DNA from 2 places in the Kitasatospora herbaricolor genome. Region 2 is predicted to be linked to the other one. Evidence: riboswitches for the same ligand, from Rfam matches in the RefSeq annotation. Region 2 holds a riboswitch; the other holds the start of a gene.
What was found. Region 2 has a riboswitch for glycine ahead of gcvP (aminomethyl-transferring glycine dehydrogenase). Riboswitches for the same ligand answer to the same signal wherever they lie in the genome.
Positions count from the first base shown of each region.

Region 1 (15,181 bases), 4.1 Mb from region 2:
ACCTACCTCGGGGCGATGGTCGTCTCGGAGAAGTTCAAGGTCACCCGGATGAACTCGCAGACGGTGGGCCTCGGCGACGAGTACGACATCAAGGACGTCCCGCACGCGATGCGGCTGACCACCTCCGGCACCTTCATCCACGGCAACTACTGGGCCGACCCGGAGGTCTTCGGCAACGACAACACCAGCCACGGCTGCATCGGCCTGGCCGACGCCAAGGGTGGCGGGTCGGGCGAGACCCCGGCGGGCTGGCTCTTCGAGCACACCCTCACCGGGGACGTGGTCGAGGTCCGCGGCTCGGCGGGCGACGCGGTGCCACCGCACAACGGGCTGAACGGCTGGAACCTGCCCTGGGCACAGTGGCTGGCCGGCAGCGCGCTCGTCCCGGGCGGTCCGGTCACGCCGGCGCCGACCGCGTCACCCTCGCCCGCGCCCGCGTCGCCCTCGCCCGCGTCGCCCTCGACCTCTCCGGCCGGGAGGAGGCCGGCGTCCGGTGCGTCCGCTGCCTCCGGGACGGCTCGTGCGTCCGGTGCGTCCAGCGGCTCGCCGACGCTTCACTGAGCAGGCACCCAGGAGGCACCCGGCTCCCGCCGAAGATTCACTCATCGTCCCCGGTTATCCTGCTCCTCGCCCCCGGGGCCCGGTATGGAGAAGATCTGCTCCCGGTGCAACCCTTCCGGGCACCAGCGCGTGTATTCAGGGTGGATACCGGGAGGGGAGAGACCGAGTGAAGCCGGTTCAGGCGGGCAACGCCGCGATACGTAGGACCAACCACCGAGGGCGCCGTGGCGCCGTGGCGGTGATGATGGGCGGTGTGCTGCTGCTGGGGGCCGCCTGTTCGTCGAACGGCGGCGGTGGCAGCACCGCCGGCGGGGGGAGCAACGACACGGCCGCGACCGGGGGTGCCACGGGCGGGGCGGCCGCGCCCTCGCAGGAGACCCCCAAGGTCTCCACCGCGGTGCTGAACGTCGAGCCCAAGGACGGCGCCGTCGACGTCAACCCGACCAACGGCGTCAAGGTGGGCGTCACGGGCGGCAAGCTGACCGCGGTCGAGGTGACCGACAAGGACGGCAAGGCCGTGGCCGGCACGATCACCCCGGACGGCCTCGGCTGGGCGCCCTCGGGCGCGCTGACCGTGGGCATGGCGTACAAGGTGAACGTCCAGGCGACCGACCCGGCCGGGCTGGTGTCGGCGTCGACCACCACCTTCACCACCCTGACGCCGGCGAAGACCGTCTCCACCAACGACAACATCGCCGACAACGCCACGTACGGCGTCGGCATGATCGTCTCGGTGAAGTTCAACAAGGCGATCAAGAACCAGGACGCGGTGCTGAACGGCATCACCTTCGTGGCCAGCGACGGCACCACCGTCAAGGGCCACTGGTTCGGCAGCCAGCGGCTGGACTTCCGGCCGGAGAAGTACTGGAACCCCGGCACCAAGGTGACGATCAAGTACCGCCTCAAGAACGTCGAGGTGGCGCCCGGCATCTACGGTGACGTGGACAAGGACGAGCCGTTCGTGATCGGCCGCTCGCAGGTCTCCACCGCCGACTCCGCCACGCACCAGATGACGGTGGTGCGCGACGGCAAGTCGACCGTCCTGCCGGTGACGCTGGGCGACGCCAAGAACCCGTCCTGGAACGGCACCATGGTGATCTCCAGCAAGGAGAAGGTCACCCGGATGAACTCCCAGACCGTCGGCCTGGGCGCGGAGTACGACATCCAGGACGTCCCGCACGCGATGCGGCTGACCGACTCCGGCACCTTCGTGCACGGCAACTACTGGGCCAACCCGTTCGGCAAGAGCAACGCCAGCCACGGCTGCGTCTCCATGCAGGACGTCCAGGGCGGCAGCGACACGTCGGTGGCGGGCAAGTTCTTCAACGACTCGATGATCGGCGACCCGGTCACGATCAAGAACTCCACCAGCGCCACGGTGAAGCCGGACAACGGTCTCAGCGGCTGGACGATGGACTTCAAGAACTGGTAGTCCCCGTGCCCGAGCGTTGATCCCGGTACCGCGACCGGGCCGGCCCCCCGCCGAGGGGGACCGGCCCGGTCGTCCGCGTTTCCGGGCCCGACCTCGCCCCCCTGCCCGCCGGACGGCCCCTGCCGGCCCGACCGGCCCGCTTCCGGCAGGTCCGTTCCGGGCCTGGTCCGGGCCTGGTCCGGGCCGGTCCGGGGGCGGTTCCCACCCGTCCGGCAACGGTTCCCCACCCCTGCGGTAACGGTCGGGAGACGGGCGCAACTTTTCCCGATCGGACGGCGTGTACTCAGCTGGGGATCAAGGGAGGGAGTCGGCCGTGGAGTCGATACGCAGGCCCGTCGGGTCGATACGCAGGGCAGCGGCCGTCGCGGTGCTGGGCGGTGTGCTGGTGCTGACCACCGCGTGCGGCGGGGGCGGCGGGGCGGCCGGCAGCGGTCAGCAGCCCCCCGCGGGGGCGGCACTGGGCGGGGCCGGCGGAGCGGGCGGAGGCGCCTCGGCGCCGGCCGGCGCGAGGTCGGAGCAGCCGCAGCCGAAGGTCTCGGCGGCGGTGCTGGACATCACCCCGAAGAACGGCGCCGAGGGCGTGGCCCCGGGCGCGCTGCGGGTCTCGGTGGCTGGCGGCAGGCTCACCGCCGTCAAGGTCACCGACAAGGACGGCCGGGAGGTACCGGGGGCCGCCACCGCCGACGGCGCCGCCTGGACACCGGCCGCGCCGCTGGCCGTCGGCACGGCGTACCGGGTCAGCGCGCAGGCGTCCGACCCGGCCGGGGTGCCGGCCACGGCGGAGAGCGGCTTCACCACCCTGACGCCGCAGAGCGAGGCCTCGCCCACCGACAACATCTCCGACGGCGAGACCTACGGGGTCGGGATGATCCTTTCGGTGGCCTTCGACAAGGACGTGAAGAACAAGGCCGAGGTGGCGAAGGGCATCACCTTCGAGACCGACAACGGCACCGTGGTCAAGGGCCACTGGTTCGGCGACCGCCGGCTGGACCTGCGCCCCGAGGCGTACTGGAAGCCCGGCACCAAGGTCACCGTGCACTACCGGCTGAAGAGCGTGGAGATCGCGCCCGGCGTGTACGGCGGGGTGGACCGCGACGAGCCGTTCACCATCGGCCGCTCGCAGGTCTCCACGGTGGACGCGAACACCCACGAGATGACCGTGGTGCGGGACGGCCAGACCTCCGTCATCCCGATCACCTCGGGCTCGCCCGAGCACCCGACCTGGAACGGGACGATGGTGATCTCCGCCAAGGAGGGCGTGGTGAACATGCGTTCCAGCACCCTCCCGGGGATGACCGGCGAGCCGTACGACCTGATGGTGCCGCACTCGATGCGGCTCACCGACACCGGCACCTACGTGCACGGAAACTACTGGGGCCACTCCTTCGGCGAGGACAACACCAGCCACGGCTGCGTCGGCCTGCAGGACGTGAAGGGCGGCGGCGCCGGCACCGTGGCGGGGAAGTTCTACGACTCCTCGCTGGTCGGCGACGTGGTCACGGTGCAGAACTCCAAGCGCGGCCAGGTGGAGCCGGACAACGGCCTCAGCGGCTGGAACCTGCCCTGGGGATCCTGGTAGCGGACGGCGTGCGGCCACTGCCGGGCTCCCCTCGCGGGGTGCCCGGCAGTGCTGTTTCGGAGGCTTGCTGTCGGCATATGCCCCTCGAATAGTGATTGTTTGCTCATTGTCCGTACGCGGCCGCATGCGTTCCGCAATGATGGGCACATGGCGGGATGGGGCGAAGCGGAACAGTCATCACATCCTGGGTCCGGCCTGCTGGGTGACGCCCCGTCGGAGAACCGGCCCCTGGCGCTGGCAGCCCTGGAGCGGCTCAGTCCGACCGAGCTGGAGCAGGTGTACTTCGGCCGGATGTGCGAGCAGGACGGGTCCGACGAGGTGGTGCTGCCCTCCCGGCCCCAGTCCGCCTCGGTGGCCCGGCGGCTGGTCCTGTCCGTCCTGCAGTCCTGGGGTCTGCACCAACTGCTGGAAGCCGGGGAGCTGTTGGCCGGCGAGCTGATCGCGAACGCCGTCCGCCACGCCGCCGGCCGTACCATCGGCCTCCAGGTCCAGCGCCGGGCCGGCTGGCTACGGGTGGAGGTCCGGGACTCCTCGCGGGCCCTGCCCTGCCGGATCGTCGCCGAGCCCGGCGGCGAGGCCGGCTACGGCCTCCAGCTGGTCGACGACCTGGCGGACCGCTGGGGCGCCGACCTGCTGCCGCGCGGCAAGGCCGTCTGGTTCGAGCTGAAGATCCGCGAGCGCGGCTGACACCGTCGGCGGAAGTGTTGTTCGTCCCGCCCCGGAAACCACGCAGGGCCCCCGTCGCCGTGGTGCGGCGTGGAGGCCCGTGCAGGTCATCGCGCCGGTCAAGGGGGTGCGTACCGCGCGATGGGGACGGCCGTGCCAGGTCGGGGTCGGCCGTGGTTCGCGTCCGGGGCGTCGTCACGCCCCGGACTGCTTCGACTATCGCATGCGTCTCAGGATGTGAGCAAACCGGACAGCTTGGAATGGAAGGTTTGTAACCTAGTTCACCTTTGCTGCGCGCATGAACTCGCATGCAGGCCTTTGATTGTTCACCGTCGGCGGGGTGGCTCGGCCGCCGGTGGGCGGCTGCTCTTCCCCGGCGCTGCGGCGTGATCCGTGGAGGCTGCTCGGTGGGCCGGTCACAGCATGGGGTGCGTCGTCGGGCGGGGGCGGGCCCGGTCGTCCCCGCCCGGGCGGATCAGGACGGAGTGCAGGCGGCCGTCCATCCGCAGGGTGAGGGTGAGCGACCCGTCCCGGACGAGGAACTCGCGGACCCGGGCGGCGGCCCCGCGCCGGGTGAGGAAGTACTCGAAGGCGTCGGACTGGTCGGCCCCGAGCGGGAGTTCACGCAACGAGCGCCAGAGCGCGGCGAGGGCGTCCGGGAGGTGCTGGAACCGGGCGGGGGCGGCCACGTCCTCGATCTCGACGTAGACCGCTCCGTCCGCGTCAGGGCCGGGGCAGGAGGTCATGCGGCGCTCCTGCGGGCGGTCGGGGTGCTGGAGGGAGCCGGGGCGACCGTGCACCAGACGGCCTTGCCGATGCCGCTCGTACGGGCCTGGCAGCCCCACTGGTCCGACAGGTGGCGCACCAGCCACAGTCCGCGTCCGGATTCCTCGTCCGGTGCGGGCAGGGCGACGGCCGCACCGGTGTCGAGATGGTGGTCGCCGGGGTCGTGGACCTCGATCCGCAGCCGTCCCTCGGTGAGCGCGAAGTGGACCATGATCAGGCGGTCGGGCGGTACATGGGCGTGCTCGATGGCGTTCGTGACCAGCTCGCTGAGCAGCAACTCGCCCACCTCGACGTAGTGTTCGCCGCCCTCGTGCCGGGAGAGGAAAGCGCCCAGCAGTCGGCGGGCCGCCCTGGCGGATCTGCGGCGGCGCGGCAGCCAGCAGGTCTGTTCGGTGACGGCGGACGGGGTGGGGTGGAGGGTTTCGGGCATGGCGGAGCCCCTTTCGGGTGTGCCTGGACGGACGGGCCTGGTGGCCTGGAACGGGCATGGGGATGCCCGGTGGCCTGTCGCGCTCGACTACTGCGTGTCGAGCAGTGGACTACTGCGAGTAGCATGCTCCGCTGAAGGCTCGTCGTGCAAGTGCTCCTCTCAAGCAATTGCACGAAGGGAGAAGCGACTCGGCCCTTGGAGGGGGTGGCAGACTGTGTATCGAGGCGACCTGTTGGGGATGGTGACGAGTGGACAGTCCGACCGTGCTGCGGCGTAGGCTCGGCACCGAGCTGGGCAAGTTGCGCGCGGCGAGCAGGATGGCTGCCAAAGACGTTGCCGCCACGCTGGGTTGGTCCGCTTCCAAGTTGAGCAGGATCGAAAGCGGCAGCGTGCCCTTGCAAGATCGCGATGCGGCGAGGCTTCTTGCTCACTATGGAGTCGACGATCCGGCAGAGGTGAAGCAGTTCATCAACCTGGCCCGGCAGAGTCGACAGCAGGGCTGGTGGCACGCCTACGGTGATGCGCTTCCTGACTGGTTCAGGGCCTACATCGGACTTGAAGCCGACGCCACGAAGATCGAGACATTTCAATGTGAGCTGGTGCCCGGGCTGTTGCAGACCGAGGACTATGCCCGGCAGGTCATCCGAGCGATGAATCCCGGAGAGGCCTCAGAGGACATCGAGCGCAGGGTGGCGCTGCGCATGGAGCGGCAGCAGATTCTCGATCGACCTCAGCCGCCGCGCATTTGGGCGATCATCGGGGAGGCTGTCATGAGGCGCCAGGTCGGCGATCCCTCGCAGATGAGTGGTCAGCTCCATCACATGGCGGACATGGCCGAGGGCCGGCCCAACATGACGATTCAGGTGCTGCCGTTCTCGGCAGGCGCACATGCTGCCATGGGCTCCTCGTCCTCCATCCTTTCGTTCAGTGATCTTCCCGGACGTGTGGCCTACTCCGAAGTCACAACCATCAGTATCTATACCGAGCGGGAGTCGGAGATCGCACGTCATGAGGACACGTTTCTCCGTCTCATGGCGTCGTCGGTCCAGCCGGAGAAGTCAGTCTCTTGGTTGAGGGAAGTCGCAGAGGAGTACAAGTGAAACAGGGCGACCTTGGTATCAAGTGGCACAAGAGCACCTACAGCAACGGCCAGGGAGAGTGCGTTGAGGTCGCTGACGGGCTTCCCGGAGTGGTACCCGTCCGCGACTCGAAGGACCCCGAGGGTCCGGCACTGCTGTTCCGCGCCGAGGCCTGGTCGGCCTTCGTCGCCGGGGTCAAGGCGGGCGATCTCCCGGCCGTCTGACGGGCCTCACGCCAGTGGCGGGGCCCACCGGGACGAACCGGTAGGCCCCGCCACGGTGTGAGGCTGTCACGCGCCGCCGCGTCGGCCGGTCAGCACTCGATGACGTTGACCGCGAGGCCGCCGCGCGAGGTCTCCTTGTACTTGACCTTCATGTCGGCGCCGGTCTCCTTCATGGTCTTGATCGCCTTGTCGAGGGAGACGTGGTGGCGGCCGTCGCCGCGCAGTGCCATCCGGGCCGCCGTGATCGCCTTGACCGAGGCCATGCCGTTGCGCTCGATGCACGGGATCTGGACCAGGCCGCCGACCGGGTCGCAGGTGAGGCCGAGGTTGTGCTCGATGCCGATCTCGGCGGCGTTCTCGACCTGCTCGGGGGAGCCGCCCAGGACCTCGGCGAGGCCGCCGGCCGCCATCGAGCAGGCCGAGCCGACCTCGCCCTGGCAGCCGACCTCGGCGCCGGAGATCGAGGCGTTCTCCTTGAAGAGCATGCCGATCGCACCGGCCGCGAGCAGGAAGCGGACGATGCCGTCCTCGTCCGCGCCGGGGATGAAGTTGATGAAGTAGTGCAGGACGGCGGGGATGATGCCCGCCGCGCCGTTGGTCGGGGCGGTGACGACGCGCTGCCCGGAGGCGTTCTCCTCGTTCACCGCCATCGCGTAGAGGGTCACCCACTCCATCGCGTTGGCCGGCCCTATGCCCTCGGCCCGCATCGCCCGGGCGCCGGAGGCCGCGCGGCGGCGGACCTTCAGGCCGCCCGGCAGGATGCCCTCGCGGGACATGCCGGCGGCGACGCACTCCTGCATCACCCGCCAGATCTCCAGCAGCCCGGCGCGGATCTCGGCCTCGCTGCGCCAGGCCTTCTCGTTCTCCAGCATCAGGCCGGAGATCGACAGCCCGGTCTCCCGGGTGAGGCGCAGCAGTTCCTCGCCGGTGCGGAAGGGGTAGCGCAGCGCGGTGTCGTCCGGCTTCACGCGGTCGGCGCCGATGGCGTCCTCGTCGACCACGAAGCCGCCGCCGACCGAGTAGTAGGTCTTCTCCAGCACGGGCACGCCGTCGGCGTCGTACGCGGCCAGGGTCATCCCGTTGGCGTGGTACGGCAGCGAGCGGCGGCGGTGCAGGATCAGCTGGGTGTCGGTGTCGAAGGCGATCTGGTGGGCGTCGGCCAGGTCGTGGCCGAGCAGCCGCAGCTGCTTGGTCGCCCTGATCCGCTCGACGTCCAGTTCGGCCTGGTCGACGTCGACGGTCCGGGGCGAGTTGCCCTCCAGGCCGAGCAGGACGGCCTTGGGGGTGCCGTGGCCGTGGCCGGTGGCGCCGAGCGAGCCGAACAGTTCGGCCCGGACGGCGGCGGTCTGGGCCAGCAGCCCCTCGGACTTCAGGCGGCGGGCGAACATCCGGGCCGCCCGCATGGGGCCGACGGTGTGGGAACTCGACGGGCCGATGCCGATGGAGAAGAGGTCGAAGACGCTGATGGCCACGGGGGGACGTCCTTGTCTGGTCTCGTGGAAGGACAAGCGGGTACACGCGTCGGGGCACCGCGCGCCACGTTCCAGTGTGCGCGGTGCCCCGGGGTTTCGGGAGGCTCGGCGGGTGCGTGCCGGGACTCACGAGAGGTGAAGCGGGCCCTGCAGATGAGGGCCGTGCAGCTTCGGGCCCTGCTGCTTCGGGTCCTACAGGTTCGGGTACAGCGGGTACTTCGCGGCCAGCGCGCTGACCCGGGTCTTCAGGGCGGTGGCCTTGGCCTCGTCGAAGGTCGGCAGCAGCGCCTCGGCGATGATGTCGGCGACCTCGCGGAAGTCCTCGGCCTGGAAGCCGCGGGTGGCGAGCGCCGGCGTGCCGATCCGCAGGCCGGAGGTGACCATCGGCGGACGCGGGTCGTTCGGGATCGCGTTGCGGTTGACCGTGATGCCGACCTCGTGCAGGCGGTCCTCGGCCTGCTGGCCGTCCAGCTCGCTGTTGCGCAGGTCGACCAGGACGAGGTGGACGTCGGTGCCGCCGGACAGGACGGACACGCCGGCCTCGGTGGCGTCCGACTTCAGCAGGCGCTCGGCGAGGATCTTGGCGCCGGCCAGGGTGCGCTCCTGGCGCTCCTTGAACTCCTCGGAGGCGGCGACCTTGAACGCGACGGCCTTGCCGGCGATCACGTGCTCCAGCGGACCGCCCTGCTGGCCGGGGAAGACCGCGGAGTTGATCTTCTTGGCGTACTCGGCCTTGGAGAGGATCACGCCGCCGCGGGGGCCGCCGAGGGTCTTGTGGGTCGTGGTGGTCACCACGTCCGCGTACGGCACCGGGTTGGGGTGCAGGCCCGCGGCCACCAGGCCGGCGAAGTGCGCCATGTCGACCATGAGCAGCGCGCCGACCTCGTCCGCGATGCGGCGGAACTCGGCGAAGTCCAGCTGGCGCGGGTAGGCGGACCAGCCCGCGATGATCAGCTTGGGCTGGTGCTCCTTGGCGAGGCGCTCGACCTCGGCCATGTCGACCGTGTTGGTCTTCTCGTCCACGTGGTACGCGGCCACGTTGTAGAGCTTGCCGGAGAAGTTGATCTTCATGCCGTGGGTCAGGTGGCCGCCGTGCGCCAGGCTCAGGCCCAGGATGGTGTCGCCCGGCTGGATCAGCGCGAACATCGCCGCGGCGTTCGCCTGCGCGCCCGAGTGCGGCTGGACGTTCGCGTGCTCGGCGCCGAACAGCGCCTTCACCCGGTCGATGGCGATCTGCTCGGCCACGTCGACGTGCTCGCAGCCGCCGTAGTAGCGACGGCCGGGGTAGCCCTCGGCGTACTTGTTGGTCAGCACCGAGCCCTGGGCCTCCATGACCGCCACCGGGGCGAAGTTCTCGGAGGCGATCATTTCCAGGGTGGTCTGCTGACGGTGCAGCTCGGCGTCGACCGCGGCGGCGATCTCCGGGTCGAGAGCGTGCAGGGACTGGTTGAGGACAGTCATGGTGTGGTCTTCCCGTCATGGGGCAGCCGCGCGCAGCTCGTCGGCCGCGGGGACGGCCGGGCGGCGGGCGGGAGCGGGCAAGGGGCCGGGCGGGGGCGGCCGCCGCGCTGCGGCCGCCCCGTCGGGGGACTCAGCCGCCGGTGAGGGCGGTGTACTCGTCGGCGCTCAGCAGGTCCGCGGGCTCACCGTCGAGCCGGACCTTGAACAGCCAGCCACCCTCGAAGGGGGCGGAGTTCACCAGGGCCGGCTCGTCGATGACGGCCTGGTTGACCTCGACGACCTCGCCGGTGGCGGGGGAGTACAGGTCGCTGACCGACTTGGTGGACTCAAGCTCGCCACAGGTCTCACCTGCGGTGACGGTGTCGCCGACCTCGGGCAGCTGCACGTAGACGATGTCACCGAGGGCGTCCGCCGCGTGGGCGGTGATGCCGATGGTCGAGACACCGCCCTCGGCGGCCGTCAGCCACTCGTGCTCCTTGCTGAACTGCAGGTGCTGGGGGTTGCTCATGGCGTCATTCTCCAGGATGGGAAGCAGTCGGTGGAAATGCGGGGTCGCCGGATCGGCCCGGCGGCCCGGACAGGGGTGACGGTGGGTGACCGCGCTCACGCGGGCGGGCGCCCGCACCGGCGTGCGGGCCCGGCCGCGCGGCCTCGGCGGTGCGGACCGGTGACGGGCCTCAGCGGGCGCGCTTGTAGAACGGCAGCGCGACCACCTGGACGGGCTCGTGCTTGCCGCGCACGTCCACCGCGACGGTGCCGCCCGGCGTCGCGTGCGCCGCGTCCACGTAGGCGATCGCGATCGGCCTGCCCAGCGTCGGGGACGGCGCACCCGAGGTGATCCGGCCGATCGGGGCGCCCTCGGCGTCCACCACCGCGTACTCGGCCCGCGGCACCCGCCGGCCCTCGGAGACCAGGCCGACCAGCACCCGCGGCGGGTTCGTCTCCGCCTCGGCGGCCGCCTGCTCCAGCGCCTTGCGCCCGACGAAGGCGCCGCCGTTGGTGGTCTTGTCGAAACGCACCACCCGGCCCAGGCCCGCGTCGAACGGCGTCAGCTCGGTGTTCAGCTCGTGCCCGTACAGCGGCATGCCCGCCTCCAGGCGCAGCGTGTCCCGGCAGGACAGGCCGCACGGGACCAGGCCGACGCCCTGCCCCGCCTCGGTCAGCGCGTTCCACAGGTGCTCGGCGTCGGCGGGGGCCGAGAAGATCTCGAAGCCGTCCTCGCCGGTGTAGCCCGTCCGGGCCAGCCAGACCTGCTTGCCGGCCACGGTCGCGGGCAGCAGCGCGTAGTACTTGAGGCCCGGCAGGTCGGCGTCGGTGACGGAGGCCAGGATGCCGTTCGCCTCCGGACCCTGCACGGCGATCAGCGCGTACGCGTCGCGGTCGTCGCGCACCACCGCGTCGAAGCCCTCGGCGCGGGCGGTCAGCGCGTCCAGCACCACCTGGGCGTTGGAGGCGTTCGCGACCACCATGTACTCGTCCTCGGCGGTCCGGTAGACGATCAGGTCGTCCAGGATGCCGCCGTCCTCGGCGCAGATCATGGTGTAGCGGGCGCGGAGCACGCCCAGCGCGGAGATGAAGCCGACCAGCGCGTGGTCCAGCAGCTCGCCCGCCTGCGGGCCCGAGACGGTGATCTCACCCATGTGCGAGAGGTCGAACAGGCCGGCCTTCGTCCGGACGGCGAGGTGCTCCTCGCGCTCGCTGCCGTAGCGCAGCGGCATGTCCCAGCCGGCGAAGTCGGTCATGGTGGCGCCGAGGGCGCGGTGCAGCGCGTCGAGCGCGGTGAGACGGGGGGACGACATGGCCTGTACTCCTTGGGCTGGGCACTCAGGTGAGCGCACGCCGGACCGGCCCCGACGGGGACCTGACCTGCGCGCGGGCATGCGGCGGCTGGGTCTCCCCATCTGTCGTCACAACCTGAGAGCTTCACCGCGCGCTGCCCTGGGGACAGCATGGCGGCTTGCACCGTGGGTGGGCGCACGGCAGGGCCGTGTCCGCTTTCCAGATGTGCCTCGCCCGTGCGGTAGGGGTGCCTGAGAGATTCCGGGGAGGACTTGCTCCTTCGGCGCCGGCCGTACCCCAGGGGGCACTCCGGACTCTCCCGCGCGGGTTCGAGCGGCCTGTATGGAGTTGGGCGCCCCGCCGAAGCGACTCACGGGGACGGGCACATCATGGCATGCCGGGCGGTGGGTCTTAAAGGCTCGCTCGTGGTCGTGGCCTCCGGCCGGCCGGGGGTCCCGGGAATCCGCGGGTCCGCCGGCCGGTGCGGGCACGGACCGGTTTCCGCGGCCCTGGGCCGCCGCCCGGCCGTGCTGCGAAGCGGCGCGGGGGCTGTTCGTACGCGGGGCTCGTAGGCGGGACGTGGAGGCCTCCCCTTGATCCCGTGCGCCCGGTCCGGCGGGGGGACGGGCCGATAGGCTGGGAGGCCGGCGGCTAGAGATGGGGCGGTACAGGGGCGTATGGGTTACCCGGCGGAGGAGACGCAGGCATGGGGCGGGCCGGAGGCGGCGCCGCCCGGGGGGAGCTGGCCCGCCAACGAGCTGGAGCAGGTGCTCACCGCCGCGCTGGGCGACCCGGGTGCCACGCCGCGGGTGATCGAGGTGCTGGCGCGCAGCCAGGTCTGGATCCCCCTGCCGGCCGGCGCCGACCCGCAGGGGCAGTCGCTGGACCTGCCGACCATCGAACTGGCGGGCGCGCCGTACGTCCCGGTGTTCTCCTCCCAGGAGCAGTTCCTGCAGCACGCCCCCGGGCTGGCCTTCGCGGTCGCCCCGGTGTGGGAGTTCGCGCGGGGGTTGCCGCTGGGGCTGGGGATCGCGGTCAACCCGGACGCGCCGGTGGGCATCCCGGTGCCGCCGGCCGGGGTGGCCGAATTGCGCCGCGGGCCGCGGGAGGACCGCTGGGACACCCAGACGGACGCCGGTGCCGGTGGCCGGGTGGCGCTGCGGGAGCCCGCGCCGGAGGAGGAGCCGTTCGCCTTCCTCTCCGCGGCGGCCGCCGAACTGGCCGCGCTGCCGGGGGTGCTGACGGCACGTCGGGCGCTGGCCAGCGTGGAGGGGGAGCCGACCGTCATGTTCGTCGGGGTCCAGCTCGACCAGGCCTGGCCGGCCGACCCGGGCGCGGTGAACGAGGCGCTCGGGCGGGCGCTGGGAACCGCGCCGCTTCCCGGTGGCGTCCACCTCGTGCTGCTCGACCTCGTGGACGACCCGGTGGTCGAGTGGCTGCTCGGCCGGGTACAGCCCTTCTACACAAGGATGTGACCGGCGGGGTCGGGGCACGTCGGCATGGCGACTGTCCGCAGCGCCCCATAGGCTGCGTCCGGACACCCCGGGACGGACACCCCTGCCACACCGGCGGCGGCAGACCAGGAAGAGGGCTCGAAGTGGGCGAGCGGGGCGAGCGCGCCGGCAGAAGGTGCGCGTTTCGCGTGGCGGCCATCGAGGTGGGCGTATGAACGCGGCAGCGGCCGGCGGCGGAGCACCGGGGCCTTGGGGCCCGCCTCCCGCGGCGCGCCCCGGGGGTGACCCGGGGGCGCTGGAACGCGCCCTGCGCGAGGTCGCGCCGGAGCGGTACGAGGCGTACGAGGGCATGCTGCGGGCGCTGGCCGAGGGCCAGGTCTGGATGCTGCTCTGGCACGGTTCCGCGGGCAGCCCGGACGCGCAGTACGGGAACATGGACGTCTCCGGGCACGGGTACGCGCCCGCGGTCACCTCGCCCGAGCAACTGGCGTCCAGCGGCTGGGCCCGCGGGCACGAGGTGATCTCCGGGCAGGAGATCGCCGCCTCGCTGTACCGCACCCGCTGGGGCCTGTGGCTGAACCCGCACGCCCCCGGCGGCGGTGTCGGCATCCCCTGGGCGGACCTGCGGCGGATCGCGGCGGGTCTGGACCGGCTGCCGGCCGGGCCGCTGCACCTGAGCGAACCGCAGGTCCAGGCACCGCAGTTCTACGGGCTGCTGGAGCACCAGGCGCTGGAGGTGCGGGCCGTCCGGGCGCTGCGCCGGGCCTGGGTGCGTCCCGCCGTGGGGGAGCCGTACCTGGCGATCGGACTGGAACTGTACGACACCTCGCCGCCGGCGGTGGAGGCGGTCCGGGCACTGATGCAGCGGGCGATCGCGGTGGCCCCCGAGGGGCTCGCGGTGTCGACCGTGGCGATGGGCGACGAGTACGACCCGGTGGCGATGTGGATGCGGGCCAACGCGCGCCCGTTCTTCGACCGGGAGGCGGCCGGCCGGCCGCCGGTGGCCCCGTACCCGGCCCAGGCGTACCCGCCGCAGGCCTCGTACCCGTACGGCACCCAGCCACCGCCGGCGGGCCCGGGGTGGCCGCAGCAGCCGTGGCCGGGCTATCCGGGCCGCTGAGGTCCGGGCGCCGCAATTCCCGTCCTGTACGGCCACGAAACATTCATTTCGCACCCGACCGGCCTGATGTCATGTCAGGCCGGTCGTGACGTTCCCAGGGGCATTCGCCAGCCATTTTCGTCATTGATCTTGACATGCATGTAACAGATATGTGAAGAAGCGTATGCGGCTCCTGAGGCTGTGCATGCCCACAGATCACAGTTGGGCATCCTTCGGTTGTCAGGGCTGGCGCAAGCCCGGGGGGATGGCAGAGAGTTCTGCGCAATGCAGTGCTCGCACCGGGCCCCACAAGGGCGAACGCGCACGCAGACCGAATGATCCGCGCGACGCCCATCCCGCACGGAGCACCTCAGCACCCCGTTCCGCTGTCTTCCGCACCGCCGTACCGCCGATCCGGCGACCAGCACCACCGCACCGATGCAAAACGCACCAGTAGCGCAACCCGCTCACGCAGTCCCGACCCGGACCGGGTCGGAACACCTCGCGCGACCGGGCACCGTGGGCCGGCCACCGTCGGCGAGGGGACCGAACTGACTCATGACCACACCCATCGACACCACCGGATCCGCCGGCCCGGCCGAGACCGGAGCGGCACCCGCAGCGGCGCCGGTCAAGAAGATCGAAGGCCGTTCCCCGGGCAGAATCGCCTGGGACCGCCTCAAACGCGACAAGGTCGCCCTCGCGGGCGGCGTCGTGGTGATGCTGCTGATCCTCGCCGCGCTGTTCGCGCCGGTGCTCAGCTCGCTCTTCGGGCACCCGGTCGACGAACCGCACCCGGATCAGATCAACCCCGAACTGGGGCTGCCCAAGGGCGCGTTCGGCGGCATCAGCGGTGACTTCCTGCTGGGTGTCGACCCCACCTTCGGCCGGGACGTCTTCAGCCGGATCCTCTACGGCGCCCAGATCTCGCTGCTGGTGGCCTTCCTCGCGGCCGGGGTCTCGGTCGTCATCGGCGTCCTGATGGGCGTCGCGGCCGGCTACTTCGGCGGCTGGATCGACTCCGCGATCAGCCGGGTCATGGACGTCCTGCTCGCCTTCCCCCAGCTGCTGTTCTCGATCGCGCTGGTCTCGGTGATGCCCAACGACCTGCTCGGCCTGAGCGGCAGCGGCGTCCGGATGGCGATCCTGATCCTGGTCA
Region 1 covers NZ_JAUSVA010000002.1:5,945,320-5,960,500, forward strand. The annotation lists gene J2S46_RS26280 (L,D-transpeptidase) at 1-561, shown strand, start outside; gene J2S46_RS26285 (L,D-transpeptidase) at 728-1,993, shown strand; gene J2S46_RS26290 (L,D-transpeptidase) at 2,307-3,572, shown strand; gene J2S46_RS26295 (ATP-binding protein) at 3,720-4,259, shown strand; gene J2S46_RS26300 (hypothetical protein) at 4,655-4,984, opposite strand; gene J2S46_RS26305 (ATP-binding protein) at 4,981-5,454, opposite strand; gene J2S46_RS26310 (helix-turn-helix domain-containing protein) at 5,703-6,554, shown strand; gene J2S46_RS26315 (DUF397 domain-containing protein) at 6,551-6,757, shown strand; gene J2S46_RS26320 (L-serine ammonia-lyase) at 6,847-8,229, opposite strand; gene glyA (serine hydroxymethyltransferase) at 8,422-9,690, opposite strand; gene gcvH (glycine cleavage system protein GcvH) at 9,821-10,198, opposite strand; gene gcvT (glycine cleavage system aminomethyltransferase GcvT) at 10,368-11,489, opposite strand; glycine riboswitch at 11,699-11,801, opposite strand; gene J2S46_RS26340 (enhanced serine sensitivity protein SseB C-terminal domain-containing protein) at 12,147-12,944, shown strand; gene J2S46_RS26345 (enhanced serine sensitivity protein SseB C-terminal domain-containing protein) at 13,135-14,043, shown strand; gene J2S46_RS26350 (ABC transporter permease) at 14,581-15,181, shown strand, end outside.
Region 1: another riboswitch for glycine. It lies ahead of gcvT (glycine cleavage system aminomethyltransferase GcvT); the one in region 2 lies ahead of gcvP (aminomethyl-transferring glycine dehydrogenase).

Region 2 (15,181 bases):
CGGACGTACGACCAGGAGATCGGCAGGATCGCGGCCGAGCCCCACGGCGCGGCGGAGATCGGGCCGACGCCGGTGGCGGGGCCCGCCTCGCTCTGCAGCGGGTGGTTGGGCAGGTACGGCGCCAGGTGGGCGCGGACGGCCACCGGGCCGACGCCCGGGCCGCCGCCGCCGTGCGGGATGCAGAAGGTCTTGTGCAGGTTCAGGTGCGAGACGTCCGCGCCGAACTTGCCCGGCTTGGCCAGGCCCACCAGCGCGTTGAGGTTGGCGCCGTCCACGTACACCTGGCCGCCGGCCTCGTGCACGGCCGCGCAGATGTCGGTGATGGTCTCCTCGAACACGCCGTGCGTGGACGGGTAGGTGACCATCAGGACGGAGAGCTGCTCGCGGTGCTGCTCGATCTTGGCGCGCAGGTCGTCGACGTCCACGTCGCCGTCGACCAGCGTCTTGACCACGACCACCCGCATGCCGGCCATCACGGCGGAGGCCGCGTTGGTGCCGTGCGCGGAGGACGGGATCAGGCAGACGTCGCGGCCGGTGTCGCCGTTGGCGTGGTGGTAGGCGCGGACGGCCAGCAGGCCGGCCAGCTCGCCCTGCGAACCGGCGTTGGGCTGGATGGAGACCGCGTCGTAGCCGGTCACCTCGACCAGCTGCTGCTCCAGCTGGCGGATCAGGGTCAGGTAGCCCTGGGCCTGCTCGATCGGCGCGAAGGGGTGCAGCTGGCCGAACTCGGGCCAGGTCACCGCCTCCATCTCGGTGGTCGCGTTGAGCTTCATGGTGCAGGAGCCCAGCGGGATCATGCCCCGGTCCAGCGCGTAGTCGCGGTCCGACAGGCGGCGCAGGTAGCGCAGCATGGCGGTCTCGGAGCGGTGGCTGTGGAAGACCGGGTGGGTGAGGTACTCGTCCTCGCGCAGCAGCGCGGCGGGCAGCGCCTCGGCGCTCTCGTCGATCTCGGCCTGCGGCACGCCGAAGGCGGCCCAGACGCCGGCCAGGTGCTCGCGGGTGGTGGTCTCGTCGCAGGACACCGAGATCAGGTCGGCGCCGTCCTGGTGGACGTTGATGCCCCGCGTGCGCGCGGCGGCGGCGATCTCGGCGGCCCGGCCCGGGACGCGGGCGGTGACGGTGTCGAAGAACGCGTCGTGCAGCAGCTCGACGCCCCCGGCGCGCAGCCCGGCCGCGAGCGCGGCGGCGTAGCGGTGGGTGCGCCGGGCGATGTCGGCCAGGCCGTCGGGGCCGTGGTAGACGGCGTACATCGAGGCCATCACGGCCAGCAGGACCTGCGCGGTGCAGATGTTGCTGGTGGCCTTCTCGCGGCGGATGTGCTGCTCACGGGTCTGCAGCGCCAGGCGGTAGGCGCGGTTGCCGTCGGCGTCGACCGAGACGCCGACCAGGCGGCCGGGCAGCGAGCGGGCGTACTCGGCGCGCACGGAGAGGTAGCCGGCGTGCGGGCCGCCGAAGCCCATCGGGACACCGAAGCGCTGCGAGGTGCCGCAGGCGATGTCGGCGCCGAGCGAACCGGGCGACTTCAGCAGGGTGAGCGCCAGCAGGTCGGCGGCCACGGCGACGACGGCGCCGAGCCCGTGGGCCTGCTCGATCAGCGGCTCCAGGTCGCGCACCACACCGGTGGCGCCCGGGTACTGCAGCAGCACGCCGAAGACACCGCGCTCGGCGATCTCGGCCGGGATGCCCGCGGAGAGGTCGGCGACGACCACCTCCACACCGGTCGGCTCGGCCCGGGTCCGGATGACGGCGACGGTCTGCGGCAGGGTCTCGGCGTCGACCAGGAACACCCCGCCCTTGACCTTGGTGACCCGGCGGGTCAGCGCCATCGCCTCGGCGGCGGCGGTGCCCTCGTCGAGCAGCGAGGACCCGGAGGTCGGCAGGCCGGTGAGGTCGGAGACCACGGTCTGGAAGTTGAGCAGCGCCTCCAGGCGGCCCTGCGAGATCTCCGGCTGGTACGGGGTGTAGGCCGTGTACCAGGCCGGGTTCTCCATGACGTTGCGCAGGATCACCGGCGGGGTGAAGGTGCCGTAGTACCCCAGGCCGATCATCGGCGTGAGCACCTGGTTGGCGGCCGCCAGCTCGCGCAGCTCGGCGAGGACCTCGGCCTCGCTGCGGCCGGCCGGCAGGTCGAGGCCGTCGATCGAGCGGATCGCCTCGGGCACGGCCGCGGCGGACAGCTCGTCCAGCGAGCCGTAGCCCACGTGGGCGAGCATCTTCTCCTGGGCCCCGGAGTCGGGGCCGATGTGGCGGGTCTCGAAGGGGCTGGCCTGCTCAAGCTCGGTGAGGGTCGCGGAGCTGAGCGGGCGACCGGCGTTCGGCTGGGCGTTCATGATGGTCGAGGCCTCCTGGTCACGGACCGGCGGGGGCGCGCACGCCGGTCGGCCGTGACCGCTGCGGACAGCGGGCCGGCCCTGGCGAACGAACCCAACAGGCCTCCCCCTCTGTCATCGGGACCTGAGAGCTTCGCCCGCGCGGGATGCCTGAGCACCCCGTCGGCTTGCACCGTCGGTGAGGGTGGTGGCCGTCGGCTCCCTCGCCGGCGGTCCTGCCCTGCTTTCCAGAGTGACCTATCCCACACGGTACGGATGCCTGAGAGATTCCGGGGAGGAGTTGCTCCTTCGGCGCCCCCGCCGGCGTCTCGTCGGCCGGGGACTCTCCCGAGCGGGCTCGGCGGTCGCGCCCAGGGTACCAGCGGGAGCCGCCCCGATCACGGGTGCGCCCCGGCTCCGGATCGGAGTACGCACTGGTCCGGGCGGGCGGACTGCCCGCCCGGACGGCGGCGCTCCGCTCGCAGGCGCCCGGTTCATGCCTTTTCGTATGAAGTGGCGGATGGGCCGGACCCTCCAGCCGTACCCCTGCGGGAGTTCCGCAGGAGCATCCGCACCGGAGGAATTGAGTGCAAACCGACATCGACCCCAGAGACCTGATCGGGCACCGGGCGGTCGACCGCAACGGCGACAAGATCGGCACCGTGGACGAGGTGTACCTGGACGACGCGACCGGCGAGCCCGAGTGGGCGGCCGTCCGGACGGGCATCTTCGGCCGCGACGCCTTCGTCCCGCTGACCACCAGCGAGTTCTCGGGCGAGGAACTGCGGGTCCCGTACGACAAGTCGCTGGTGAAGGACTCTCCGGACTTCGGCGTGGGCCAGCACCTCTCCCCCGCCCAGGAGCTCCAGCTGTACCGCTACTACGGGCTCGACACCCCGGCGGACAACCGCTCCGGCTCGGCCAAGGACACCGGCGCCGACGACCGCCCGGCGGACATGGACTTCGGCGCCGTACCCGGTACGGCGGGGACGGCGGCCGCCGGTGCGGCGGTGGCGGGCGGCGCGGCCGCCGCGACGGCGGGCCGGGGCAGCGAGACGCCCGCGCCGGAGAAGGCCGAGAAGCTGGAGAAGCTGGAGCGGCCCGTCGAGCCGCCCGCGGCGGGCGCGCCGGCCACCGCCGTCGGCATCGCCGCCGCCGCGCCCGAGCGCAGGTCGCCGGCCGCCGAGGAGACCAACGTCCGCACGGTGGGCGCCCCCGCGCCCACCGCCGGCCAGGCCGCCCCGGCCCCGATGTACGCCAAGCCGGCCGAGGCGGAGCCGCTCGCCGCTCCCGGTGCGGACGCCGCCACCTCCGCACCCGGCGGCCCGGTCGAGATCACCTGCCACGAGGAGCGGCTCGACATCAGCACCGAGTGGCAGGTGACCTACACGGCCCGGCTCCGCAAGTACGTGACCAGCGAGACGGTCGAGCGGCACGTACCGGTGGTGCGCGAGCGCGTCCGGGTGGAGCGGGTGCCGGTCACCGAGGGCGAGCGGGACGCGCTGACCCAGGAGGAGATCGCCGAGGCCGTGGAGGAGGTCACCCTGCGCGAGGAGCGGCCGGTGGTGCGCAAGTACCTGGTGCCGATCGAGCGGGTGCGGCTGGTGGTCGAGCGGTTCACCGAAGATCACGTGGTGCGCGAGGAACTGCACCGCGAGCACGTCGAGATCCAGGACGGCTCCACCGCCGGCGCCCCGGGCCAGGCATCCGCGCACGCCGCCCCGGCCGGCCACACCGCCCGGGCCTCACAGCCCGCCCAGGCCGCCTACTCCTCGGGCGGCACGGGCGCTGCCGCGTCCGGAGAGTCCTCGGCGATGCGGCCGGACTCCCCCGCCGACTCCCCCTCGGCCGTCCGGCCGACGGACAGCTCGGCGGCGGCGCCGGCCGCCGCACAGGCCGCCGCGCAGTCGCGCCCCGAGCCGCTGCGCACCCTGGGCTGAGCAGCTGGTCCCGAGGACGGGCAGGCCCCGGACCGTACGAGGTCCGGGGCCTGCCCGTCCTCGGCATGTCCGGACACCGCTGCCGCGAGGCATGACCGGCGGCGGGCCGCCGGCCCGGCAACGGACCGGACCGACCCGCTCCGGCCTGCACTTTGCCAAAGCTTCACCGATCGATATTTGACACAGTGAAGTATCTGCCGCCAAAGTTACTTCAGCTAGTTCACTTTCATTCGCCTGAAGCAACGTCCTCGGGCACACGTACTGGAGGAAGCACCGTGAGTGAGGCCCCACAGCCCACCACCGCGGCAGAGAAGCAGAGCAGTGCCCGGGTACTCCCTGCCCTGATCCTGGCGATGCTGGCGTTCAGCGTGGTGCAGACCGCGGTCGTCCCGATCCTGCCCTCGCTGGCCAAGGAACTGAACGTCTCCGGTTCCAACATCACCTGGCTGATGACGGCCAACCTGCTCTCGGCCGCCGTCCTCACCCCGCTGCTCGGCCGGTTCGGCGACCTGCGCGGCCGCAAGCCGATGCTGCTGATCTCGCTGACCGGGCTGGTCGCCGGCTCCGCCCTCGCGGTGAGCACGCACTCCTTCACCTGGCTCGTCGTGGCCCGCGTCCTGCAGGGCGCCGGCGGTGGCGTGCTGCCGCTCGCGATCAGCATCGTCCGGGACGAGCTGCCCAAGGAGAAGGTCACCGGCGGCGTCGCCGGGATCAGCGCCTCGATGGGCGTCGGCAGCGGCCTCGGCCTGGTGGCCACCGGCCTGCTGCTGGAGCACTGGAGCTACAAGTCCATCTTCTGGATGGGCCTGGTCTTCGGTCTGATCGCCGTCGCACTGGTGGCCCTGCGCGTCCCCAAGGACCCGGTCGTCGACACCGAGGGCGGGGCCGACCCGCTCGGCGCGATCACCCTGGCCGGCTGGCTCTCCGCCCTGCTCGTCGCCGTCAGCCAGGGCAACACCTGGGGCTGGACCTCCAACAAGACCCTCGGCCTGTTCGCCGTCGCCGCCGTGGTCGCCCTGATCTGGGGAATCATCGAGGTCAAGGTGAAGCACCCGCTGGTCGACATGTCGATGATGTCCCGCCCGGCCGTCGCCTTCACCAACCTGGCCGGTCTGCTCATCGGGTTCGGCATGTACGGCTCCTTCATGGTGATCAGCAACTTCGCCCAGACCCCCGAGCGGCTCACCCACTACGGCTTCACCGCCACCGTGCTGCACGCCGGTGTGATGCTGCTGCCGTCCGCGGTCGGCAGCATGGTCGCCGCCCCGCTCGGCGCCGTGCTGATCGCCCGTCGAGGACCGCGCCTGCCGCTGGTGCTCGGCGGTGTCCTCGGCGCCGTCGCGATGTCCTACCTGGCCATGCGGCACAGCCACGAGGGTGACCTCTACACCGCCTCGGCGATCTTCGGTCTGGGCATCGGCCTCGCCTTCTCCGCGATGCCGGCCTACATCAACGGCGCGGTCCCGGTCGAGCAGAGCGGCATCGCCAACGGCATGAACGCCGTGCTGCGCACCGTCGGCGGTGCCATCGGCACCGCCGTGATGGCCGCCATCCTGACCGGCGACACCATCCCGCGCCTGCCGGTCGCCCTGCCGACCCTGAACGCCTACCAGCACGCGTTCTGGACCGCCGCGGCCGTCTGCCTCGTCGCCGGCGCCGTGCCCTTCCTGATCCGCCGGATCAAGCCGGCCGCGCCCGCGGCCGACCTGGCCGACGCACCGAACTCCAGCCCCGTGCTGGTCAAGACCGACGCCTGACGAGGCGTCCTCCCCCGGGCCCAGGGACAGGGCGCGGGGGGACCGGGCCACCGGGGATCGACGAGGGCATCGCGATCACCCACGGCCCGGCCCGACACGCGGCCCCGCCCGGAACACTCCGGGCGGGGCCGCTCCGTCGTTCGCACCGCCCCGCCGGGGAAGCCGTGCCGGCCGCTTCACTCCTGCCGTCCTCACTCCTGCCTCCTTCACTCCTGCCGCAGCGGCAGCGGCCGGGCCGGCTCCAGCGCCGGATCGTCCACCAGGAACGTCCGCACCCGGCCCGGCCCGCTCCACGGCGTCTCGAACCGCACGGTCACCCGCCCGACCCCGCTGCCCTGCACCCACCCCGGCCCGTGCTCGGTGTGCGTCACGTCCTGCCCGGGCATCCAGCGCCGGACGGCGGGCACCTCGGCGTCCTCCCCGGCCTCCCCCGGCTCACCGGACGCCTCGGCCGGCTGCTCCCCCGGCGACGACCCGCCCGGCTCCGAGCCGTCCTCCGGCTCCGCCTCCCGCTGCTCGGCCTGCTCCCGCGCCGCCTCCCGCACGGCCTGCGCGAAGAGGTCCTCCTGGGTGTAGTCCGCCAGCTGCGAGACGCCGACGCCCAGCAGCCGCACCCCGCCGGTGACGTCGACCTGGGCCGCCAGCCGCCGCGCGGTGTCGGTGATCACCGTCTCGTCGTCGGTCGGGCCGCGCAGCGTCTCGGAGCGCGTCAGGGTCGAGAAGTCGAAGCGCCGTACCTTGAGCACCACCGTGCGGCCGGAGCGCCCGGCCGCGCGCAGCCGGCCGACGCAGCGCGCCGCCAGCACGTCCACCTCGTGCAGGATCCGGTCGCGGTCGGCCAGGTCCACCTCGAAGGTGTCCTCCACCGAGACGGACTTGGCGTCCCGGTCGGGCACCACCGGCCGGTCGTCCAGTCCCAGGGCCATCTGGAGCACGCCCGCGCCGTGCGCCCGCCCGAGCAGCTGCACCAGCTCCGCCTCGCCGGCGTCGGCCAGGTCCGCCACCGTGATCAGACCGGCCCGGCGCAGCACCTGCTCGGTGGCCGGGCCGACGCCCGGCAGCGCCCGGACCGACATCGGGCCCAGCACCGCCCGCTCCCGGCCGGGCGGGACGAGCACCAGCCCGTCCGGTTTGGCCTGCTCGGAGGCGATCTTCGCCATCAGCTTGGAGCCCGCCGCGCCGACCGAGGCGGTCAGCCCCGTCCGCCGCTCGATGTCGGCCCGGAGGTCCTCCGCCAGGGCCAGCACCAGGGCCGCGCCGTCGGAGGCCGCGGTGAGCGCGGGGCCGTACGGACCGGCCGCCAGGTCGACGAAGGCCTCGTCCAGGCTGAGCGGCTCGACCAGCGGCGACAGCTCCCGCAGCAGGCCCATCACCAGGTCGCTGACCCGGCGGTAGGCCTCGAAGCGGCCGGTCAGGAAGGCCGCGTTCGGGCACAGCCGCCGGGCCTGGGCCATCGGCATCGCGGAGTGCACGCCGAACTTGCGGGCCTCGTACGAGGCGGTGGAGACCACGCCCCGGCCGCCCAGACCGCCGACGAGCACCGGTTTGCCGCGCAGGCTCGGCTTGGCCGCCTGCTCCACCGAGGCGAAGAAGGCGTCCATGTCCAGGTGGATGATGCTGGGCAGTGACCGCACCTGCCGATCATGCCGCAGAGGTCCGACAATCAGGCCTCCGCGCGACCGGCCCGGCGCGCCCGGCCGGTCGCCAGGGCCGGCAGCTCATGGTCACGCCCGCCGGCGCGAGGTCACGTCGCCCGGCGCCCGGTCAGCGCGCCGCGCCCGCGTCCGCGAGCGCGCGCGGGATGCCCTGCTCCTGCGGACCGAGCAGGGCCGGGTCCGGCCGCAGCCAGGCGTTCAGCGCGGCCTTCCCCGCGCCGGGGATCTCCCGCAGGCCGCCGTAGTACCAGGTGACGTCGTGCCACTCCTGCACCCCGACCGCGTACGCGTCGACGCCCGCGGCCTGACAGAGGGCCAGCGCCCTGCGGACGTGGAACTCCTGGCTGACCAGCACCGCCCGGTCGACCCCGAAGATCCGCCGGGCCCTGGTGCAGGAGTCCCAGGTGTCGAAGCCGGCGTAGTCGCCCACCACCCGGATCTCCGGCACCCCGTGCTCGATCAGGTAGCGCCGCATCGCGTCGGTCTCGTCGTAGCTGGCCCGCCCGTTGTCGCCGGTCACCAGGATCGCCCGGACCTTCTGCCGCTGGTACAGCTCCAGCGCCGCGTCCAGCCGGTGCGCGAGGTACGGGGACGGCGTGCCGTTCTGCAGGCCGGCGCCGAACACCACCGCCACGGGGGCCTGCGGCACGCTCGCCACGGTGCGGACCCGCTCCGCCGTGCTGACCCAGAGCCAGGCGCTCGGCGCGAGCGCCACCACGCACAGCAGGACGAGCAGTTGGAAAGCGCGGCGCTGCCCACGGCGCTGCCGCAGCCAGGCCGGCCCACCGAGTACGACCCGCACGAAGCGTATGACCCGCACGACCCCTCCTTGATCGGTTCACCACCGGTGACGACGCGACCGGCCCGGACGGTTCCCCGTCCGGGCCGGTCGCGGTGGTGCGGATCGCTGATGAGTCGTGGGGTCGCGGGCCCACCCGCCTGCGGCGCCCGACCGATCGGCCCGCCGCGCGGCGGTGGCCTGGGCGGCGCCGTGCGGAAGCGCCGTGCGGGGCGGCTGGTCAGCCGGCGCGGTTGCGCCGCTGGGCGAGCTCGTCCGCCGGGTCCTGGCCGACCAGGGTCTCGCCGGTGTCCGTACGTTCGGCGTGCAACCGTCCCAGCGAGGACTCCAGTTCCTTCCAGACGGCGCCGACCGCGATGCCGAACACGCCCTGACCGCCCTTCAGCAGGTCGACCACCTGCTGCGGGGTGCTGCACTCGTAGACCGTCGCGCCGTCGCACATCAGGGTCAGCCCCGCCAGGTCTCCGACCTCGGCGGACTGCAGATGGGTGACCGCCACCCGGATGTTCTGCAGCGAGACGCCCGCGTCCAGCAGGCGCTTCACGATCTTCAGGGTCAGGATGTCGCGGAAGCTGTAGAGGCGGTGCGTGCTCGCCGGGTACACCGACCGCACGCTCGGCTCCAGCAGCCCGGTGCGCGCCCAGTAGTCCAGCTGGCGGTAGGTGATGCCGGCCGCCGCGCAGGCGGTCGGGCCACGGTAGCCGACCAGCGCGGAGGTGGGGGCGAGTCGTTCGATGTCCGGCTGGCCGCCCTGGACGGCCGGGAAGCGCCCGATCCTGGTCCCGGCCCGGGCCGGCTCGGCGCCGCCGGGCTCCGCCTGCCGGGCGTCCCAGCCGCGCTCCACCACGGTCCGGCCGGTGCGCTGCACATGCACGGAGCACACGCCACCCACGGCCACGTCATCGCCGGTGCTGGTCATGCCTACCTCCGTCCACCTGTGCTGCGGGCAACCCGGCCGCGCGTGACAATCCGCAGCCACTCCTGACGGTAGGCAGTCACCCATGGCCCGTCAACGATCGCCACGCCGGGCACGCCAAACCGCGTCACTCGGGAGAGTGGTTTTTCGTGCCCCCAGTGTGGGTAAGTGGACGACTTTTGGCAAAACCGCGACGGCGGGCCCCAGCAGCCGGAACGGCCCACCGGACCAGCTTCGAAGGTCACGACGGGTGCGGCGGCCGATCACCGACCGTAGCGCGGCCGACCGCCGCGGGTGCGCCGGAGGCTCACAGCGGGTAGAGCGGCCGTTCACGTCGAGGCACGGGGCAGAGCAGCCACCGGCCATCGGCGACCGCACAGGGGCCTGGGGGGCCGGGCCCCCGGCCGCGGACAGCGAGAAGCCCGTGCGAACCGCACGGGCGGGGAGCCGGCGGGCGGCGCCTACTGCTGGCCGCCGCCGAAGTCCTCGGGCGAGACCTGGTCGAGGAACTCGCGGAACTTCTCGACCTCGTCCTCCTGCTCGTCCGGGATCGCGATGCCCGCCTCGGCGAGCACCTCCTCGCTCCCGTAGATCGGGGTCCCGGTCCGCAGGGCGAGGGCTATCGCGTCGGACGGGCGGGCGCTGACCTCGACCCCGCCGGTGAACACCAGTTCGGCGTAGAAGACGCCCTCGCGGAGGTCGGTGATCCGGACCTCGGTGAGCTGCTGCCCCAGGGCCTCCAGCACGTCCTTGAAGAGGTCGTGCGTCAGCGGGCGCACCGGCGTCATGCCCTGCTGGGCGAAGGCGATCGCGGTCGCCTCACCCGGACCGATCCAGATCGGCAGGTAGCGGTCGCCCCCGACCTCGCGCAGCAGCACGATGGGCTGGTTCGACGGCATCTCCACCCGGACACCCACGACGTCGAGCTCATTCACAGTCGCAACCCTATGGCCCACACCCCGGATATGAAAGCGCAACCAGGACCGGGCTGGTCACAGCCCTGCGACCGGCCCCGCGAGGCCGCCGTCCGGAGCCGCCTAATGACGGGTCCGCATCCCGGCCTGGACCATCGCCGCGTGCAGCCGGACGGACAGCGTGGCGAGATCGCGCGCGGTGGCCTCGGCGTGCGCCCGGGTCTGCGGGTTCCGGTGCCGCCGCAGCGGGGCGACCACCTGGTCCACCAGCGCGACCTCGCGGTCCGCGGCGGCCTTCATGGCGCGCAGGTGGCGCGGTTCGAGTCCGTACCGGCCCAGTTCCGCCACCAGCCGGGCAACCTGCAGGGCCTCGCCGTCGTACCCGCCGTCCGGCCCCGGCACGACCAGGCCGTACGACTCCCACTCGGCGAGCTCGCGCTCCCCGGCCTCGGCGGCGGCCAGCAGCTCGGCGCGGCCGAGCCGGACCCCGGAGGCCGCGCCGGAGGCGGCCACCAGCTCGCGGTCGGCCTCCTCCATCGGCCCGGGGCGGGCCTCCGGCGCGGGCAGCGCCGGCGGCGCCTCCCCCCGCTCGATCGCGTCCAGGTGCTCGCGGATCACTCTCAGCGGCAGGTAGTGGTCGCGCTGCATCCGCAGCACGTACGCCAGCCGCTCGACGTCGGCGGGGCTGAACTTGCGGTAGCCCGAGGGGGTGCGCTGCGGCTCAACCAGGCCCTCCGCCTCCAGGAACCTGATCTTGGAGATGGTGACCTCGGGAAAGTCGTCCCGGAGGTGGGCCAGCACCGCGCCGATGCTCAGCAGTTCCTCACCGCGCCGCCGGGGGTCACCGGGGCGGTGGACGGTGCGGACATGCTGCCTGGGGGCCGCGATCACCCCCCGCACACCCTGCTCCGGCCGCGACTGCGACGGGGGCACCGGCTCCGGGCCGAGGTGTGCGGGGGTGATCGCCCCGAGAGATGTGGGAGGGTTCGCGCTCACTCGGGCTCCTGCCGAAGTCGTGGTCAGTACCCCCGGTGGTGGCTGGCGAAGAACACCAGCCGGTACTTGCCGATCTGCACCTCGTCGCCGTTGTTCAAGGACACCTCGTCGATCCGCTCCCGGTTGACGTACGTGCCGTTGAGGCTGCCGACGTCCGCGACGGTGAAACCGCCCCCCGGCGTCCGGCGGAACTCGACGTGCTTGCGCGACACCGTGACGTCGTCCAGGAAGATGTCACCCTGCGGGTGACGGCCGGCCGTGGTCTTGTCCGAGTCGAGCAGGAAGCGGCTGCCGGAGTTCGGGCCGCGCTGCACGATCAGCAGGGCGGAGCCCGGCGGCAGCGCGTCGATCGCCGACAGCACCTCGGGCGAGAGCGCGGGCTGGGTGCCCGTGCCGGCCTGGGTGGCGTTGGGGTCGTAGGACTCGAGACCGGAGATCGAGATGGTCGAGGTGGTCTCCGCGGCGCCCTCGGGGTGCAGGCCGCCACGCAGCGCGGTGCCGCAGTTGGAACAGAAGCGGGCCGCGACGGGGTTCTGGTTCCCGCACCTGGGGCACGGAGTGGGGCCACCCATGTTCACAGCCTCCTGGCGCGGCAGACCCGAGGGGTCGTGCCCGGCGTAGGGATCCGGGGCAAACCCTCCACCAGAGGTTGAGGGTCCTGTCGGGAAACCTATGCGCGGGGCGCCGGAGGGGTCAACCGACGCGCCGTAGCCCGCGGGATTCCCTCCCTGGGGGGCGCCGGCGCCGTCCCTGAACAGCGGCCGGTCGGCCGCGTACTCGACTCCCTCGGGAGCGGAGCGCATGCCCGGCAGGGCGGGCTCTTCGTCGGCCCGGCGGTGGCGCGCGGTGGGCGCCTCGACAGCCGCACCACTGCGGTTGTTGCGGCCGAACAACTTCGAGAAGAAACTCACGGGCGAATCCCCTTGCGTGTGACAGACCCGCCCGCGGGGCAGGGTGAGAACCTCGGACAGGCTGCGAGCCCGGCTGATCGCCGGGCCGATGGGAGTGGTGCTCCGACAAACAGCGGCACGAACCAGTGTCTCTGACCGCCTTGCGGCAGCCTCCACCGGGGGTTCCCCGCAGGTGACGGACCGTACGAAAGGCGCCCTGTCACTTCGCCGCCGGCTTGGCGTACTGCGGCGTGCGCAACTCGGTGAGCGCGTCGACGACGATCTTCTGCTGCTCGGCGATGGTGGCGCGGGCCTGGTGGCTCTCCAAGGTGCGGACCACACCACCGGGGATGTTCAGCGCGGGCGTCAGGTCCTGCGGGTTGCCGACCACGGTGAAGCGGTACGGCTGGGAGACCTTCTTGCCGTCGATCTGCACACCGCCCCCCTGAGCGTCGGTGAAAAAGGTGTTCACCACCACGCGCACGTCGTTGATCTGAATCGCCTCCGCCCCCGCCGCTCGGAGTTCCTGCAGGGTGTCCAGCAGCATATCCGCCTTCACCTGCCCTTGGGGATCATCGACCGTCAGTACGATGCCCGGACCAGTGGCTTTGACGGTCCCGGCGAGGACGCCGAGCTCCGTCGACTTCTTCCTGGTCTGTTCCTGGGCCTCCTTGGCCTGGTTGGAGCTGTTCTCCAACTGGGCCATGGACTGCTCGAGCTGTGCCTTCTCCTGCTGGAGACGCTGCTGACGGCTGTCCAGTTCGTCGAGGATGCGAACCAGATCCTCCTGACGGGCGCCGCGCAGCTGGTCGTGGTCGTTGGTGGAGCGCACCTGGATCGCCAGCGCCAGTCCCAGCGAGAACAGCAGCAGGGCCACGACCAGCTGGCCGCGGGACACCCGCGGCGGCCACATCGCCGCCCGGAGCCGCCTGCGGCCGCCCACGGCGGCCGGCACCGGCCGGGCCTCGGGCTGCGACGCCGAATCGGACCCGGACCCGGACCCGGGCTGCGGCTCAGAAGCGGCCTCGGCCCCGGACTCGGATATCGGCGCAGGCCGCACCTCGGGAGCGGCGGGTACCGACTCGTCGCCGGCGGCCGCACCTGCGGGGGCCGCCTCGGACTCGGGCGCGGCAGCCGCCGCGCCCGCCCCCTCGACGAGGGGGCGGGCCTCGGCCTCGGCGCCGGCCCGCTCGACCTTCCGGGGCCCGGCCGTGCCCAGCACGACCGTGTCCGACTCGATCCGGGGCGCCCGCACCTGCGGCGGCCGAACCCGGCCCGGCTCACCCTGGCCAGACCCGTCCTGCCCGGCCTCGCGGCTCCCCGACGTGGCCCGCACGGCTCCGACGGTCCCCGTCCCCGGCCCGGCGACGGGCGCCGGCCCGGGCTCCTGGCCGGCCCCGTCCGCGTCCACGGCCCGGACGTCGGCAAGCGGTCGCCCGGCGGGGGCCGGCAGCTCGACGGCGTCCTCCGGACCGGTCGCCGAAGGCTCGGGAAGCTCCGGGGTCCCGGCAGCCGGCTGGGCCTCAGCGACACCTGCGGCCCCTGCGGCCTCGGGGGCCGGGGTGCTCCCGGGGCCCTTCGCCGTCTCGTCCTGCGCCACGTCCGCTCCTGACTTGCCCGCTGATCCCGGTGGTCCTGCCACTCCCCCCGGTCCTGCCGCTCCCGCACCCCGTGCGGGTACGTCCTCGCTCCCGGTCCCCGCCCGGTCCGGCTCAGGCCCGGAAGACATGGCGCCTGATCGCGGCCGCGTTGGAGAAGATCCGGATCCCGAGCACCACGACCACGCCCGTGGACAGCTGCGAGCCGACCCCGAGCTGGTCACCCAGGAAGACGATCAGCGCCGCGACCACCACGTTGGACAGGAAGGACACCACGAAGACCTTGTCGTCGAAGATCCCGTCCAGCATCGCCCGGACACCGCCGAACACCGCGTCCAGCGCCGCCACCACCGCGATCGGCAGGTACGGCACGACGGCGTCCGGCACCTCGGGCTGGACGAAGAGTCCGACGACCACCCCGATCACGAGACCCAGTACGGCAATCACGGTCTAGTTGCTCCTTGTCCCTGCGGAGGCCGACCCGGCGGTCGCGGACGGCGAGGTGCCGGTCGTTCTGGGCGAGTTGGTACTGGTGGTCCTGCCGGCGGACGGCTTCGCCCCCGACGCGTGCGCGCCCGGGGAGGCCGCGGACGGCGGAGGTGCGGACGGACCGGCGCCCGGCGTGCCGGACGGGCCGGTGGCCCCGCCCGGGGTCTCGGGCGCGGCGGCGGGCGACGAGGCGGGCGCCGAAGGCACGGGTTGCGCGGTCCGGAGGGTCACGCCGACCGCGGCCGGGAGGGTCACCTTGCTCTGCACGGAGAGGCTGAACTTGATGCCGTAGCTGTCCTGCAGCAGGTGCAGGTAGTGCCCCGCGACCCCGCTCTCGAAGGCCGGGCCGAGCTTGGGTCCGTCGCCGACCGCCAGCACGCTGTACGGCGGCACCAGGGGGCGGTTGTCCACCAGGACGGCCTCGCCGGCCGCCCTGATCGCGGAGAGCGCGGTGAGCCGCTGCCCGTTGATGGAGACCGCCTCCGCGCCGGCCTGCCAGAGCCCGTTCACGATCAGCTGCAGGTCGCGGTCGCGGAGCCGGCCGCTGTTCTCGAAGCCGTCGGCCTGGCGGGGGTCCACGTTCCCGCCCGCGCCGGTGCCGGCCGCGTCCTCGACCACCAGGCGTATGCCGGGCCCGGAGACCTCTCCGGTCCCGACCGCCCCGGCCAGGTCGGCGAGACCGCCGTCACCGGCGGCCTGCAGGGCCTGCTGCTGGGTGCTCTCGACCTTGCGCCGCAACTCCTGGACCTGCTGCTGCAAGCGGTCCGCGGCCCCCGCGGTGTCCGTCACGCGGTGGACCAGCGCGTCGCGCTCCTTGGCGAGGGCCGGTTGGGCGTCGTGCGCGTTCACCGCGCCGATCGTCAGGACGACACCCACCAGCGCGAGCCCCAGCCCCAGGGTCACCAGCCCGCGCCGGGT
Region 2 covers NZ_JAUSVA010000002.1:1,845,033-1,860,213, forward strand. The annotation lists gene gcvP (aminomethyl-transferring glycine dehydrogenase) at 1-2,330, opposite strand, end outside; glycine riboswitch at 2,435-2,566, opposite strand; glycine riboswitch at 2,568-2,670, opposite strand; gene J2S46_RS08425 (PRC and DUF2382 domain-containing protein) at 2,897-4,249, shown strand; gene J2S46_RS08430 (MFS transporter) at 4,525-6,006, shown strand; gene J2S46_RS08435 (DNA polymerase IV) at 6,213-7,640, opposite strand; gene J2S46_RS08440 (SanA/YdcF family protein) at 7,771-8,472, opposite strand; gene J2S46_RS08445 (MerR family transcriptional regulator) at 8,681-9,379, opposite strand; gene J2S46_RS08450 (bifunctional nuclease family protein) at 9,838-10,311, opposite strand; gene ftsR (transcriptional regulator FtsR) at 10,414-11,106, opposite strand; gene J2S46_RS08460 (double zinc ribbon and FHA domain-containing protein) at 11,310-11,858, opposite strand; gene J2S46_RS08465 (DUF881 domain-containing protein) at 12,397-13,236, opposite strand; gene J2S46_RS08470 (small basic family protein) at 13,889-14,221, opposite strand; gene J2S46_RS08475 (DUF881 domain-containing protein) at 14,225-15,181, opposite strand, start outside.